DNA from 3 places in the Ochrobactrum sp. A-1 genome. Region 3 is predicted to be linked to each of the others. Evidence: predicted binding sites of a transcription regulator. Region 3 holds the regulator's gene; each other region holds the start of a gene.

Region 1 (3,060 bases), on a different contig from region 3:
AGAAATTGGCGATGGTCAGATCCGGCAGAATGCGACCGAGATAGCTTGTAAAGCGAAAGAGATTTTCGACCAGCGTGCCCGGCCGAACATCGGCAACGACGGAGGCAGCAATGGCGACAACGACAAGCGCAAGAAGGAGCGCGATACCGTAGAGACGTCGTTTGCCAACTTCTCTCCGATAATCGGCAAGCAGGCTTTTTGCTCCGTTGCCGTCTAGTGAGGATACCGTCATGCGAGATTCCCTAATAAAAGTGCCCGAAGCTTTAGCGGCTTCGGGCACTTCAATTATTCTACGGATTAGGACTTGCGTGCCTTGTCGTTGAACTTGAGCATCTCGATGATCGGTTCATAGTCCTTGGCTTCGGTGGCTACGAATTCCTTGTCCTTTCCGTCGGAAAGAGCGTCAAAGCCGGCCTTGTCCTTCTTCGGCATGTCGAGGAAAGCCTGCTTGATGTCGGCCTTCAGCTGGTCGGGCAGCGCGCTGAGAACAGCGAACGGACCTTCAGGAAGGAAGTCCGACTTGAAGATGATGCGGAAATCATCCTTCGTCATTGCCTTGCCGTTGGCATCTTTCAGAACGCCGCGGCTGACCATGCGGGTCAGGTTGGAGTCGTCTTCCGAATTCCAGGAGTTGGCAGCAGCGTCTGCGGTACCCTGCGCGAGAGCGAGAACGGCGTTTTCATGGCTGCCCGCGAAGAAGTTCTTACCGAAGAACGTATCGACACTATAACCGTCACGGTTTAGGAAGAAGCGCGGAGCGTTGTTACCCGAGGTCGAATTTGGATCGACGAGAGCAATGGTCTTGCCCTTCAGGTCTTCCATGGTCTTGTACGGGCTGTCAGCGCGAACATAAACAACCGAATAATAGCCGTTGACGCCAGTGTCGTGACGCTGGTTGACAAGCGGCGTGGTCTCAACGCCAGTCATGACGGCGCGGGAATAAGATGCCGGGCCATAGAATGCGATCTGGATGTTACCGGCGCGCTGGCCCTCGATTACAGCAGCATAGTCGTTGGCAACGCGCAGCGTGACCTTCGTGCCGAGTTCCTTGCCGAGATAGGCAGCCAGAGGTGCATAACGGTCGGAAGTGGTCGAAGCGTTTTCTGCTGGGATCACGCCCAGAACGATTTCCGGGTAGTCCTTGCTCCAGTCAGCAGCCTGAGCGGTGGAGGCCATCATTGGCATGGTCAGCGTAGCGGTAAGCGCAGCAGCCGCCAGAAAGTTTCTACGGTTAAGCATAGGTATCTCCTGTTAATCCCCGATTTTAGAAGGTAATTTTCCTGCGTTTACGCGGAAAGCTGACGCAGAACGGCTTCAGCCGACTGCGGAACTGGCATTGGCATTGTTTCGCCCTGCTGCTCATCGGCATCGATGACGTCAGCGGCTTCCATGCCGTAAAGGTCGCGTGCTGCCATTTCGGTCAGCATCGACGGTGTGCCGCGGAATACGATCTTGCCGGCCGACATACCGACAAGACGGTCGCAATAGCTGCGCGCAATATCGAGCGAGTGCAGATTGCAGAGAACCGTGATGCCATATTCGCGATTGATGCGACGCAGGGCGTCCATGACGCTGCGGGTGTTGCGCGGATCGAGCGATGCAATCGGCTCGTCGGCGAGAATGATGCGCGGCTGCTGGACAAGCGCACGGGCAATCGCCACGCGCTGCTGCTGGCCGCCCGAAAGTTCATCGGCGCGATGCGCTGCAAGATGCGCAATATCGAACTGCTGCAAGGCGGAAAGAGCAATCAAACGCTCCTCATCGCTCCAGATGCGCAGAAGCGATTTTGGCGTCGAAACATAGTTCAGACGGCCCATCAGAACGTTGGTCAGAACATCAAGACGATCGACCAGATTGAAATGCTGGAAAATCATCGCGCATTGCGCACGCCAGTCGCGCAGTCCCGAACTTTTAAGGCCCGTAACGTCGCGACCGTCCCAATGGATAGTCCCTTCGGAAGGTTCGACAAGGCGATTGATCATACGCAAAAGCGTCGACTTGCCCGCGCCAGAGCGCCCGATAATTCCCACAAACGTGCCCGGCTCGATTTCGAGGTCCACGCCCGAAACCGCCACCTTGTCATTATAGCGGCGCGTTATGTTTTTCAGTTGAAGCATGAATTCGTCTCCATTCATGCTCACTCTGAATTGCTTCCATGACACTGCGATGAAAGCAGAATGACGTTTGTGTAAATTTACACGCCGCTATAGAGATTTTATCTAAGCGATTGTTTTAACAGATATTTCATTTAAGTGACGAAGGAAGGCGTCTGTGGATGCATTCACATTGCCGGAATTGTCTATTGTGACAACATCCGCGGCACCGTCATCAAAGCTCACTTCGCGCGCCAGCCGCAAGGCGATTTCCTCCCGGCTTTCACGACCGCGCGATGCAAGCCGTTCAGCGAGAACGTCCGGTCGGGCCGTTATCACGACCACAGAGCGCGACGTGTAGAGCCTGCGAATATCACCCAGAACCCGTCGCGAGACATTGGCGACCACAACGATGCCGTCAGCGATTTCATCATCAAGCGATTTCGGCAATCCATAGCTCAGACCATGCGCCTGCCAGTGCAGGGCGAAAGCGCCCTCACCTGCCGACTTTGCAAATGCCGCTTCATCCAGACTGTCGTGATCTTCCGTTCCCGGCATTTGCGGGCGGGTTATGATGCGGCGCACAAAATGAAACCGCGTGTCGCCCGCAAGAGCCGCACGCGCTGCATCCATGATTGTATCCTTGCCGGCCCCGCTGGGGCCGACAACGGCGACGAAACAGCCTTTCGGCATATCGGATTGCATCTGCATCAGAGCACCCGCTCGCCTTCGCGCCAGACAGTGCGGACAACCGGGATCGCGCCTTTCGGGCGCACGCGAACCATATCGGCACGTTTTCCGATAGCGATCTCGCCGCGATCATCCATGGCCATGGCGTCGGCGGGATTCTTGGTCACAAGGCGGACCGCGTCAGGCAACGCAATGGCGCGTTCGCCCGAAGCAAGACCGAAAGCCGATTGAATGAGGCTAAACGGGATATAATCCGAAGACAGAATGTCGAGGCTAC
Region 2 (3,060 bases), on a different contig from region 3:
GCCTGGTATTATAGATATGACTCGGTTTCGCATCGATTTCCGGGGACCTGCCTTCCGCAATGTCCTCGGCTACACTTTCGGCCATTGGCGAAGTCAGCCCTTGCGACTGACGCTGATGATAATCGGTATGCTGCTTGCAACAGCCGCAGATGTTCTGACGCCGCTCTATTCCGGTCGGCTGGTGGACGCATTGTCGCTTGGCGGCGACAGTGGGTGGGATGCCGCCATTCATGCCCTGATCGTCCTGCTTGCGCTGGGTGCGCTGGCGCTGATCACGCGTCAGTTGACCTTCTATGTCATCACGGACTTCACCTTGAAGATCATGAGCGACATGGCAGCAAGCTCGTTCCGCAAGCTGCAGCGCTTTTCGACCGACTGGCATGCCAATGCCTTTGCCGGATCGACGGTGCGCAAGGTCTCGCGCGCCATGTGGGCCCTCGACCTGCTCAACGATACGCTGATCGTGGCGCTGTTGCCGTCAATCCTGATGCTGGTTGGCTCCGTGGTGCTTCTATCGTGGTACTGGCCGCTGATGGGGCTGCTGGTTGCAATCGGGTCGGTGCTTTTCATCGTCTGCACGATCGTGATCTCGCTTGGCTTTGTTGCGCCTGCGGCAACGCTTGCCAATAGCTGGGACACGCGTATGGGTGGCGCTTTGGCCGATGCCATTTCGTGCAATGCGGTTGTCAAGGCATTTGGCGCGGAAAGCCGTGAAGATGTGCGTCTTGCAAAGGTCGTTTCCAAGTGGCGCGGTCGCACACGCCGCACATGGCTGATCGGTACGCTGAATGGCTTCATTCAGGGTGCGAACCTGCTGGTGATGCGTGGCGTGGTTATCGCCTTTGCGCTCTATCTTTGGAGCCAGGGCAAGGCCACGGCGGGTGATATCACCTTCGTCCTGACAGCTTTCTTCATGCTGCAAGGCTATTTGCGCGACGTGGGTATGCATATCCGCAACCTGCAGCGTTCGGTCAACGACATGGAAGAGTTGGTCGACATCGAGGCACAGCCTTACGGCATTGCCGACAAGCCAGGCGCACCGGCGATCAAGATCGGAAACGGCGAGATCACGTTCGATCACGTCACTTTCCACTATGGCAACCACGAAGCCGCTCTCTATCGCGACTTTTCGGTCAAGATCGAAGCTGGCGAACGGGTTGGTCTGGTTGGCCATTCTGGCTCGGGCAAGACGACATTCGTCAAGCTGATCCAGCGGCTTTACGACGTCAGCGGCGGCGCGATCCGTATTGACGGACAGAACATCGCCGAAGTCACACAGGCATCGCTCAGATCGCAGATTGCCATCGTGCAGCAGGAGCCAATCCTGTTTCACCGGACGCTGGCCGAGAACATCGCCTATGCCCGCCCCGGCGCGACACAGGCGGAGATCGAGGAAGCTGCACGCCTTGCAAGCGCGCATGACTTCATCAGCCGCCTGCCGAAAGGCTATGCAACGCTTGTCGGTGAACGTGGCGTGAAGCTTTCGGGCGGCGAGCGTCAGCGTGTCGCTATTGCCCGTGCATTTCTGGCAGATGCACCGATCCTTATTCTGGATGAAGCCACATCGAGCCTCGATTCAGAATCGGAAGTGCTGATCCAGCAGGCAATGGAACGGCTGATGGTGGGTCGTACAACGCTTGTCATTGCGCACCGACTTTCGACGGTCCGTGCACTTGACCGGCTGCTGGTCTTCGACAAGGGCAAGATCCTTGAAGAAGGCGACCACGACGCGCTGATCCGCAAGCCGGGCGGCATCTACCGCCGTCTGTTCGAACGGCAGGCGCTGGAACTGACCAAGGGACTGGAAGACGTCTTTTCGTAATCCAATCTCCTATATAGCCATGAACAGGGCTGGATCAATTCCGGCCCTGTTCTCATTTTAAATGCTCCATTCATCATCCATTCAGATCACGGTGCGTATCACTCGCGGCCCAAGCGTGCCTTGACATTTCCATGACAGAAATGTGACAGGCTTTTTGTGGAAGTTCGGGAGTTGGTGAGTAAAACATGCCGGGTGTGATGGAAAATACCGCAGCGCGTCGCTGGAGCGATGCCGCGATTTTCGGGCCTGCCCGTATTGCCTGGCCGCTGCGCCTCGCAGCAATTACGCTTGCTTCCATCGTGCTTTCGACGCTGCTGGTTTTCGCTGTCGAATGGATCGTGCGCGGCTCATTCACCGACACGATGCAGTTCTTCCGCACGCCGCATAAGCCTGCATGGACGACGGTTGCGCTCTTTGTCGTCGTGCTGACGGCGAGCGACGCCATTTTCGGACGGATTCACTATGGCTTCTTCGTGATTGGCCCGCTGGCGCTGATTGCGGCCACAACCGCACGCGAAAAGAGCCTTTATCTCGGCGACCCGCTTTATCCGAGCGACTTTCTCTACGCCCGTCAGATCGTCGATCTCCTGCCGCTTCTGGTGCGTGACCGCCCGTGGAGCGCGGTCGGCATAGCCCTGCTTCTCATTGCTTCGGCAGCAGTGATGATAACCGTGACATTGTTCTGGTGGCGGCGCTTCGATCCAATCCCGTGGAAGGGGCGGATGCTGCGTCTTGCCTTTGCGCTACCATTACTCGCCTGGTTCGCGGTGATTTCTGACTATGCCAGTTTTTCGCTCGCGCGCGACCGTCTGCGTATTCTGCCGATCATGTGGGATCAGAAGGAAAACTACGCCCATAACGGCTTTACCATGGCCTTCATCCTGAATGTGCCGATGGCTACCGTCTTCGCTCCGGAAGGCTATTCTTCGGAAGCAATTGCCGCCATCGAACCGCCAGCACAGTTGATCCCTGCTGCCTTCGATACCAGCAAGCCTGACGTCATTATGGTGATGAGCGAATCCTTTTGGGATCCGACGCGCCTTCCGGGCGTGGCTTTCAGCGCCGATCCGATCCCGACAGTTCGTGCCGAACAATCCGGTCATGTCTTCTCGCCGGAATTCGGTGGCATGACTGCCAATGTCGAGTTCGAGGCTCTGACCGGGTTTTCCAAAGCCTTCCTGCCCTCTGGCAGTATCCCTTATCAGCAATATGTCCGCCGTCCCCTTCCCTCGCTTGCA
Region 3 (3,060 bases):
GACAATGAAGACATCTACGATCCGAAGATCGATGTCGTCGAACTGCGCGCCCGCGTTGGCATGGTTTTCCAGAAGCCGAATCCGTTTCCAAAGTCGATCTATGAAAATGTCGCCTATGGCCCGCGCATTCATGGTCTCGCCCGTACCAAGGCAGATCTGGAAGAAATCGTTGTGACGAGCCTCCAGAAGGCGAGTTTGTTCGAGGAAGTGAAGGACCGCTTGCACGATGCGGGCACCGGCCTTTCTGGTGGCCAGCAGCAGCGCCTCTGCATTGCACGTGCGATTGCCGTGAGCCCGGAAGTGATCCTCATGGATGAACCGTGCTCGGCACTCGATCCGATTGCAACCGCAAAGGTGGAAGAGCTGATCGACGAACTGCGTCAGAACTATACGATCGTCATTGTTACGCACTCCATGCAGCAGGCCGCCCGCGTTTCGCAGCGTACCGCCATGTTCCACCTCGGCAATCTGGTCGAAGTGGGTGACACGGAAACCATGTTCACCGCGCCGACCGAAAAGCGCACGCAGGACTACATCACCGGACGCTTCGGCTAATCCGGAACTGCGCTCAAACAGATAGACAGTGCGGCTTCCCCGCAATTTATATTACGAGGTCTACTATGCCGTCTCAGCATACCGTTCGCTCCTACGATGAGGAATTGAAGTTTCTCACCCATAAGATCGCCGAAATGGGCGGACATGCGGAACGTATGGTCGAGCAGTCGGTCGCCGCTATCGTCAATGCGGACAATGCGCTTGCACAACGCGTTATCTCCGACGATCTCATACTTGATGCCAGTGAGCGCGAGATTGACGACAAGGCCGTGATGATTATCGCCAAGCGTCAGCCTATGGCCGTAGACCTGCGCGAGATCATCGGATCGATCCGCATCTCCGCCGATCTGGAGCGCGTCGGCGATCTGGGCAAGAATATTGCCAAGCGTGTTGCCGCCGTTTCGGAATCGCGTCAGCCGGTAAAGCTCTATCGCGGGCTTGAAACACTGGCCGAGCTGGCGCTAACCCAGCTCAAGGATGTTCTCGACGCCTACGCGTCGCGCTCGGTGCAGCAGATCAATGTCGTTCGCGACCGCGATGACGAGATCGATGCCATGTACACGTCGCTGTTTCGTGAATTGCTGACTTACATGATGGAAGATCCGCGCAACATTTCTGCCTGCACGCATCTTCTGTTCTGCGCGAAGAACATCGAGCGCATTGGCGATCATGCAACCAATATTGCGGAGACTGTCTATTACATTGTGACCGGCCTGCAAATGCCGGCCGAACGACCGAAAGAAGACCTGAGCCACGGTATTGTCGTGGATGAGGCACGTAAACCCTGAACTACAGCCAGCCGGACCTTGGTCCGACGGGTGGGAATGAGTGAATAGCGCGGCGGCACGCGGTCGATTGGGGGAATTTTATCCACCGCCCGCCGAATTTGGATAGGGAAATACTGGATGTCACAGGCACCCAAAATCGCTGTGGTAGAAGACGAAGAGGCGCTGAGCGTGCTGCTTCGCTACAATCTTGAGGCAGAGGGCTATCAGGTCGATACGATGCTGCGCGGCGACGAGGCCGAAATCGCCTTGCGCGAGAACGTGCCGGATCTGCTTATCCTGGACTGGATGCTACCGGGCGTATCGGGCATTGAGCTTTGCCGTCGTTTGCGCCAATGGCAGGAAACGGAGCGTCTGCCAATTATCATGCTGACGGCGCGTGGCGAAGAAAGCGAACGCGTGCGCGGCTTAAGCGTCGGTGCGGACGATTATGTCGTGAAGCCATTTTCGACGCCAGAGCTTCTGGCTCGCGTCAAAGCGATGCTGCGCCGGTCTAACCCGAGCATTCTTTCGCACGTGCTGAAAGTGGGCGATCTTGTTCTCGACCGTCAGCAGCATCGTGTCTACCGCAAGGAGAAGGAAGTCCGTCTCGGACCGACGGAATTCCGCCTGCTCGAGTATTTCATGATGTCGCCCGGGCGCGTGTTCTCGCGCAGCCAGCTTCTGGATGGCGTCTGGGGGCCGGACATCTACGTCGATGATCGCACGGTGGATGTTCATGTCGGGCGGCTGCGCAAGGCGATCAATGTCGGTCGCGCGCTTGATCCTATCCGCACCGTTCGGGGTGCCGGTTATTCTTTCGGATGACCGACGCCGTTATCTGCGGCTTCGAGCACTGAACTTGTCTGACCCGTTACGGTTTCTGTGGCGGGTCGCCTTTTGTTTAAGGGCGAGCTTTGCAAGGTGCGAGATCGTACTCGTCCGATTCGCATTGCAATAACCCAAAACGAGTGTGAAAAGCCTCATCTCACGCGATGTTACAAGTGTGTTTCCAAAGTTGACGGATGGCAACGGAACCGGCCTGAAAACAGAAATTCTGCAGAACATTTGAACCGCCACGAATGTGTATGCAAAAAATGTACAAGCAAAAGCGAATTAAGGCAGGGATATGGCGTGTATTGTGAGAGTTTGAATCTCGTTAAATCAATATCTTACCTGAATTCCCAGTTCTCGTTAAGAAATTATTAATATATTTAAAGGGCTTGTAGGCACATTCGCGATCTCGATTCGGAATTGTTTTAGGACTTTTCAGCGGTCTCCAGCATTGTTGGGATTTGACCTGTCGCCTTTTTTTGGCCTAAAAATTCCAAAACCTTGAATTCGATTGAGCGACAGTAGGGCGAGTAATTTTGATCTTCGTCCTCTTTGACTTGCACCGCAGTCAGACGTTCGCGCGCATCGTTCCAGATGTGTTCGCCTGAATGGATGACTGGATCAGTTAAGGGTCCTAACATGAGACTGAGCCATTGACGCGCGCCGCGAAGTGGAAATTGCCCGTTCTTATCGGGCTGGTGGTTGCGCCTTTCGTGGTGACCGGTTGCACGACGACCGGAACCTCGGGAAAAGCCAATTCGGAAAAGACGGCGGCAAGCCACGTCAAGTCCGTCAATGGCGTAAAGACCTACACTTACACCGCACGGGACAAGAATTGTCTTGAACGTGCGATGTTCTTCGAATCCAACCGTTCAAGTTCCGACGGTCTTCTGGCTGTCGGCACGGT

What was found. Region 3 encodes PhoB, which activates phosphate uptake and scavenging genes when phosphate is short. Its sites were predicted from a motif close to TGTCATNNANCTGTCAT; they were not measured.
Region 1: a site for PhoB is predicted at 2,167-2,183, ahead of phnC (phosphonate ABC transporter ATP-binding protein). Genes of this name have one in related genera too.
Region 2: a site for PhoB is predicted at 1,954-1,970, ahead of MKS82_RS08665 (LTA synthase family protein). Genes of this name have one in related genera too.

The regions. Positions count from the first base shown of each region.
Region 1 is NZ_JAKVQC010000003.1:264,099-267,158, reverse strand. Features, by position in the region: gene phnE (phosphonate ABC transporter, permease protein PhnE) at 1-232, opposite strand, end outside; gene phnD (phosphonate ABC transporter substrate-binding protein) at 298-1,239, opposite strand; gene phnC (phosphonate ABC transporter ATP-binding protein) at 1,287-2,117, opposite strand; gene phnN (phosphonate metabolism protein/1,5-bisphosphokinase (PRPP-forming) PhnN) at 2,220-2,798, opposite strand; gene MKS82_RS02855 (alpha-D-ribose 1-methylphosphonate 5-triphosphate diphosphatase) at 2,804-3,060, opposite strand, start outside.
Region 2 is NZ_JAKVQC010000003.1:1,423,547-1,426,606, forward strand. Features, by position in the region: gene MKS82_RS08660 (ABC transporter ATP-binding protein) at 17-1,822, shown strand; gene MKS82_RS08665 (LTA synthase family protein) at 2,008-3,060, shown strand, end outside.
Region 3 is NZ_JAKVQC010000004.1:856,734-859,793, forward strand. Features, by position in the region: gene pstB (phosphate ABC transporter ATP-binding protein PstB) at 1-555, shown strand, start outside; gene phoU (phosphate signaling complex protein PhoU) at 621-1,343, shown strand; gene phoB (phosphate regulon transcriptional regulator PhoB) at 1,461-2,147, shown strand; gene MKS82_RS13715 (cell wall hydrolase) at 2,807-3,060, shown strand, end outside.